3 regions of the Halioglobus sp. D3-4 genome follow, and region 3 is predicted to be linked to each of the others. Evidence: predicted binding sites of a transcription regulator. Region 3 holds the regulator's gene; each other region holds the start of a gene.

Region 1 (2,200 bases), 1.9 Mb from region 3:
CAGCCGTTTTATCACAGGCGTGTCAGGCAACGGGTGCCGGTGTACCCATTGCCGCGCCGTGTGGATTACTGGCGTTCCAGACCGGAAGCTCCCACAGTTGTGGCTGTAGTGGCACCTCTTCTTCCGGGGATAAGTCCACATCAATAGATTGGTTGCCGCCACGCTGTTTGAGGATGTGTACCTTGCGATACTCCCGCATTTGCATACGCAGGCTGGACGGCGCATGGTTGCGGCCCGCCTGGTTGGGGCGGAACAGCACCGCCAGACTGTCGCCACTGGCAGCAGCGAGCTGCAGTTTGCGCAACTCCCCGTAGCTGTATTCCTGTGCCCCCAGCCAGCTGAATACCGCGCTGCAGGTACTGCTGCGCAGGGCTTGCTCGGTGGCCCATAACAGATCCTGCCTATTCTGGGGGTGGACCAGTAAAACCTGTTGGGTGTCGATACCCCGCGCCGCCAGCAGAGGGGCGTAAGGCCTGTAGGGCGGAGCGATAAACACCTGCCAGCGGCCCTGTGCACTGAGGCTTTCCATGGCCGGCAGAAACAGCCCCATGGAGCCCATCCCACAACCGTCGCTCAACAGCTCGATGGTGCTGTCCAGCGGCCAACCATTCTGTTGTAGCTCTGTATCCAGTGCCGAATAGCCAGTGGCAAGGCCCTGGGCTCCGTGGCAATCATTGTTCGCGGAGATTCCATGGTCCGCGAAATGGCGGTGGCGACCACGCCAGGTGTCGTTGCGATTGGTGACCTGCTCCAGCATCTCATTCATCTTCATGGCATTTGCCTCTTGGGTTAACTTGTCTATAACACTGTATGAACATACAGTAGTATTGAAAGTTGCAGAATGCAAGGTGTGAATTTTGTGAAGTTTTGTCGTTGGTGGGCCGAGTCGTCGGGAGGTTGCGTTACCGTGGTGACGGCCACAAGCTTGCCCGTGCTTGCGGGCGGCTGCGCAACTCGACCAAAAATGCTACGCATTTTTTGGGACTCGAACACTATCCATAAACAGGGGCAGGCTCTGCTCGCCGAAATCCCCCCGCAACAGTTGGCAAGCTTAAGCGTGGCCTGATTGTCACCAAGGTACTGCAACTCCCCGGGGCTCTCCTTCGTACCATAAAGCCACCAATGAATTACGGTGCGATGCTGGATAAGGTTTCAAGGGTGTGGCGCGGACCAGTGACAATCGGGCCGCGTTTAAGCTCGCTCTCCTCCTCGGAGGCTTTCTGCGAGCAGAGTTCGAATCCCAATTTTTTGCGCAGCAAAAAATGGTTGAGTTGCGCAGCAGCCGAGGAGGAGAGCGAGCTTGCGGCCGTCACTGGTTCGCTCCACACCCTTGGAACCGCCCGCTAGAAACCAGAACCAGCCCGCTTTCCCACAGATATACTGAAAGAGTCTGGAGTATGCCGCGATACCAGGTTAACTCGTGTCGGAAAGTCGGAAAGTCGGAAAGTCGAAAAGTCGGAAAGTCGGAAAGTCGGAAAGTCGGAAAGCGTTAAGCGGAGATTCGGCTGAGCCCGGTGACAAGGCGTTCGAGATTATCCCAGGGCTTGCCGCCGGCGAAACCCTTGATGCTGCCATCAACCTGCGAGGCTTGCTCCAGCAGCAGCGCCAGCGAGTTGGCATCGTGACGCGCCAGCGCCGCCTGCATGATGGGCATACGGTTTTGCCAGACACGCAGAGAAGAGAGCACTTGTTGCGGACTGCGGCCGTTGTCGCATTCCAGTTTTGCCTCGTACAATGTGCGAATCTCGCGGGCGAGCGCCCACAGTACCGCCGGTGGTTCAGAGCCTTCTGCGCGCAAGCCGTGCAACATGCGCAGGCTGGTGCTGGCATCGCCCTTGATCGCGTTGTCTGTCATTTCGAATACGTTATAGCGCGCGTTGTCAGAGACCGCATCGATGACCGTTTTCGTGGTGATGTTCGAATCGAGCGCCAGCAGTTTCAGTTTTTCGACCTCCTGTACCGCGGCGAGCAGGTTGCCCTCCACTCGATCACACAGCAGTTGCAGCGCATCGTCGTCGATACTCATACCCGCGCCGCGCACTCGCTGTTGCAGCCAGCGGGGCAGGCTTTTCGCATCCACCGGCCACACCTGAATGGTGACGCCGGCCTTGTCGAGCGCCTTGTACCATTTGCTGTTGGTGGACTGCTTGTCGATTTTGCCGGAGACGATCAGCAGGACATCGTCGCCGCTGCTGATATC
Region 2 (2,200 bases), 1.5 Mb from region 3:
ATCTTCGGCGCGCGCGGACTGGCCTGGATCAAGGTCAATGATATCGCGGCAGGCGTGGAGGGATTACAGTCCCCGATCCTGAAGTTTATGCCCGATGAGGTTGTCGCCCAGATGATGGAGCGTTTGGGCGCCGCTGATGGCGATATCATTTTCTTCGGCGCGGATCGCGCCCGCGTGGTGAACGAGGCACTTGGCGCACTGCGTATCAAAGTCGCAGAGGATCAGGGGCTGGTCGCAGAAGGCTGGGCACCGCTGTGGGTGGTGGACTTCCCAATGTTTGAAGAGGACGCCGCCGGCGGCTGGACGCCGCTGCACCACCCATTCACAGCACCCTCCTGCGATGCGCAAACACTGGCTGCCGACCCGGGTGCCGCGCTGTCTCGCGCCTACGATATGGTGCTCAATGGCACTGAGCTGGGCGGTGGCAGTATCCGTATCCATCAGCGCGATATGCAGGAAGCGGTTTTCGGCATTCTGAATATCGATGCGGAGGAAGCAGAAGAGAAGTTTGGTTTCCTGCTTAACGCTCTGCAGTACGGTGCGCCGCCGCATGGTGGACTCGCTTTTGGCCTGGATCGGCTGGTGATGTTGATGACCGGGGCCTCCTCTATTCGCGATGTGATTGCATTTCCGAAGACGCAGACGGCGGCTTGTGTGATGACGAATGCGCCTGGGGATGTCGGAGCTGAGCAGCTGAAAGAGCTGAATATTCGGCTGCGGCAGACGCGGGAAGACGTCGAGAAAGGCGAGTAGCATTTGGGCGTGTTGCCTTTGGTGCCCTGCTTTTTGATGTTCTTTGAAGCCCTGTAACGGCAACCTATCTCACGGCTGCGCCGGCCTTGCGAGGTGGCAGGCTGTGTGAACGGCCGCGAGCTTGTCACCGCTTACGGGCTGCTGCGCAACTCGACAAAAATTGCTTCGCAATTTTATGGACTCGGACAGTGCTCGCAGAAAGACTCCCGTAAGCGGTGACAAGCTCAAGCAGCGGCCTGATGTTCACACAGCCTGCCGCCTCGCAAGGCCTCCTGTTCACCGGAGATGAGAGGCTTGTTTTTTGTTGCTGAGGAGTTAGTAGAAGTCTTCGATGGAATGCAAAACCGGGGGGGCGGACATTGGCCCTAAATAGTGGCAGGCTCTGATCGCGCAATACTCCCGCCAATCACGCACCGTAGCATCCACAAGCACCATCCAGATTCGCTTCGATCTGGGTATATCTCTTTTCAGCGCCGGTTTTTGATCGGCACTGGAAAAATGCTGCCTCGTACCTACAGACCAACACTGTAAATTTGTACATAATAGACGCCTGACGCAGAGGGCGGGGTTCGGTATGTCGCTAATCCTGGGAATTGATCCTGGATCGCAGAAAACAGGCTTTGGCATCATCAGCTATGTGGGCGGGCGCAGCGAGTACGTCACCAGTGGTGTGATACGGCTACCCAGTGGTGCGCTGCCGGAGCGATTGCGGGTTATTTTCGATAGCGTGACGGAGCTGATCGAGCTGCACTGCCCCCAGGAATTGGCTGTTGAACAGGTTTTTATGGCCAAAAGTGCTGGCTCTGCACTGAAATTGGGGCAGGCGCGCGGTGCCGCGATTGTGGCCTGTGCTGTGCAGGGCATGCCGGTATCAGAATACTCTGCGCGCCAGATCAAGCAGTCGGTGGTGGGAACGGGGGCGGCGGATAAGCTGCAGGTACAACATATGGTGAAGGTGTTGCTGAAGCTGCCCGGGACGCCGCAGGAGGATGCCGCAGACGCGCTGGCTGCGGCCTTGTGTCACGCTCACACGCAACACAGTATGATCAATATAGCTGGTGCCACTGCGGTGCGCCGGCGTCGAATTCGCTGACAGGGCGGCCCCATATGATAGGCAGAATCCGCGGTATTCTCGTACATAAGCAGGCTCCCCTCATTCTGGTTGAGGTGGGTGGTGTCGGTTATGAGTTGCAGGTTCCGATGACGACGTTGTTTCAGCTTCCCGCGTTGGGGGAGGAAGTGTCTCTGGTGACGCACTTCGTGGTGCGTGAGGATGCGCAACTATTGTACGGCTTTGCCGAGGAGGCGGATCGCAGTCTGTTTCGCCAGCTGATCAAGGTGAGTGGGGTGGGCCCCAAACTGGCGCTCACGATTCTGTCGGGGATGGACTCGCGGAGTTTCGCGCGCTGTGTACAGCGCGATGATATCTCTTCACTGGTGGCACTGC
Region 3 (2,200 bases):
CGGCTGGGGCGGCGCTTTCGCGCTGGTCTTTGGCGAGTACGTACAGGCCGAAAGCCTACCGAATGTGAGCCGCGTGTTGACGTTCAAACTGGGAGGAAAAGCGGAACTGCCGCCGGTGTCGTGGAAACCGGTCGTGATGTTCAATCCCCCCGAGTCCACGGCCAGTGCAGAAACTGTCAAACTCGGGCACACCACCTATCAGGATGTCTGCATGGGCTGCCACGGCCTCAACGCCGTCTCCGGGCTACTTGTTCCGGATCTGCGCGGATCCGCCTTCCTGTGGGACGCCCAGGGCTGGGAGGCCGTGGTACGCGGCGGTCAGTTAAAAGACCGGGGCATGGCGTCATTCGCTGACAACCTTAGCACTGAGCAATCTGAGGCAATCCGCGCCTATGTCATTGAGCAGGCAAAACGCGGGCAGGTTCTGCGGCAACAGGCCGAAAAGGAGAACACAGTCGATTGACCGGTGATCTGAATCACTTGCCTGTATTCAGGCTCTGGTGGTAGGGTTGGTCGACGGGTCCAACAAAAAGCTGCTTGGTGAAAACATCCGGAGGCAGAAAATGGCTGGTGTGAAGCAACTGAATGTCGTCGTAGTCGTCATCATGGCGGTAATCACCGCTTTAAATATGGGCCTGGTACTTAATTTTTTCGCAGCCAGTGGCCAGGCGTTGGCAGCCGCATTCAATAGCCAGAGTATTTTCCTGCTGGCCGGAGCTGAACTCGCTTTAGTACTGCTCGCCTATATTATCTACAAACAGAAAACCGGCCCGGTAAAGCACTAACCCCTTCCCCTAGCAAGTTACCCAGACACTCAGGCCCAAGAGCGACCCTCTGGCGGATAACCTTGCGCATTGGCGCGCCAGATGCCAACCTGGCCGCTGAGTTTGCTCACACAGTCATTGCAATCGCATCTTTGCTGTATATAATCACAGTAACTGTACAAAATCACAGAGGATGCACGTGATGGAAAAGCTCACGCAGCGGCAACAGCAAGTACTCGACATTGTCCGCCAGCACATCGACGAGACGGGCTATCCTCCTACCCGTGCCGATATTGCACAAAAACTTGGCTTCAAATCGGCCAATGCCGCAGAGGAACACCTCAAGGCGCTAGCGCGCAAGGGCGCGATAGAAATGATAGCCGGAGCCTCGCGTGGCATACGACTACCAGAGAGTGCAGGCATACCCATCATCGGTCGCGTCGCAGCGGGCAACCCTATCCTGGCCGAAGCGCACATCGAGGAATACTGCGATCTCCCGGCGAACTTCTTCAAGCCGCATGCCGATTTTTTCCTCCGGGTTCAGGGCGACAGCATGATCGACGTGGGTATTTTCGATGACGACCTGCTGGCAGTACACAGCACGCCGGTGGCCAAAAATGGCGATATCGTGATCGCACGCATCGAAGACGAAGTCACCGTCAAACGCCTGCAGCATACGAACAAGAAACACCTGCTGCATTTACTGCCGGAAAATCCCGACTACCAGCCCATTGTTGTCGATTTACGTGAGAAGGCCTTCGCGATTGAAGGCCTTAGCGTAGGGGTACTGCGCAGAGGAGTATAACCGCCTAGTGGAGTACGCGTGGGGTCTCTTGTGCTTCGTCAGTCTCGCCGTCGCCCTCACCGCGTTCAGAAATTGCTGCTGCTGCCTGAATACCAGCCTGTATCATCGCCTTGGCGACCTCAAGGCTATTGTCCATTATGTAGATGCGCGCTTCGTCAGAGAAACTGACAGTAAGCAGGGGGTCTGAATCACTATCCGCACGCTGCAGGACGATTTCGCCATCGCCGCGATCAACAATTTCCAGCAAGGATGTACTCACTCAATTAGCCTCTATTCATTTAACACAGTGAGCAGTCTACCAGTTGCAGCGCGATGCGACCATTCGCAATCCGCGAACTGGGATATACGTCCTACGACTGGCTGACCGATTTGAACGTCTCCACCGCTCGCTCCCTACCTCGTATTAATGAGCCAAATTCACTTGATCTGGTAAATTGACCGCACTAGCATCTGTGTAGCGACCACGGTAGCGAATTGTGTGGTAGCAAAGCCTATATAGCTCAATTGAAGCTTGGGCCCGTGTATCTGTGAGAATTACACCCACTGGGCGGGGAGTCTAAATGAAATGTGTGGTCGCGCTATCCGCGCTGCTGGTCGCTATATGCTGGAATACCTCCGCTTTTGCGCTCAA

What was found. The regulator LexA, encoded in region 3, represses DNA repair genes until DNA is damaged. The targets are predictions, from matches to a motif close to ACTGTNTNTANANACAGT.
Region 1: a site for LexA is predicted at 806-823, ahead of imuA (translesion DNA synthesis-associated protein ImuA). Genes of this name have one in related genera too.
Region 2: a site for LexA is predicted at 1,278-1,295, ahead of ruvC (crossover junction endodeoxyribonuclease RuvC). Genes of this name have one in related genera too.

Annotation. Positions count from the first base shown of each region.
Region 1 covers NZ_CM147907.1:2,914,314-2,916,513, reverse strand. Annotated here, with positions in the region: gene imuA (translesion DNA synthesis-associated protein ImuA) at 23-772, opposite strand; gene AC0L6S_RS12495 (hypothetical protein) at 1,128-1,313, opposite strand; gene holA (DNA polymerase III subunit delta) at 1,490-2,200, opposite strand, start outside.
Region 2 covers NZ_CM147907.1:4,671,124-4,673,323, forward strand. Annotated here, with positions in the region: gene aspS (aspartate--tRNA ligase) at 1-753, shown strand, start outside; gene ruvC (crossover junction endodeoxyribonuclease RuvC) at 1,328-1,846, shown strand; gene ruvA (Holliday junction branch migration protein RuvA) at 1,861-2,200, shown strand, end outside.
Region 3 covers NZ_CM147907.1:1,058,628-1,060,827, reverse strand. Annotated here, with positions in the region: gene AC0L6S_RS04530 (PQQ-dependent dehydrogenase, methanol/ethanol family) at 1-463, shown strand, start outside; gene AC0L6S_RS04525 (hypothetical protein) at 564-785, shown strand; gene lexA (transcriptional repressor LexA) at 967-1,569, shown strand; gene AC0L6S_RS04515 (hypothetical protein) at 1,574-1,828, opposite strand; gene AC0L6S_RS04510 (serine hydrolase domain-containing protein) at 2,130-2,200, shown strand, end outside.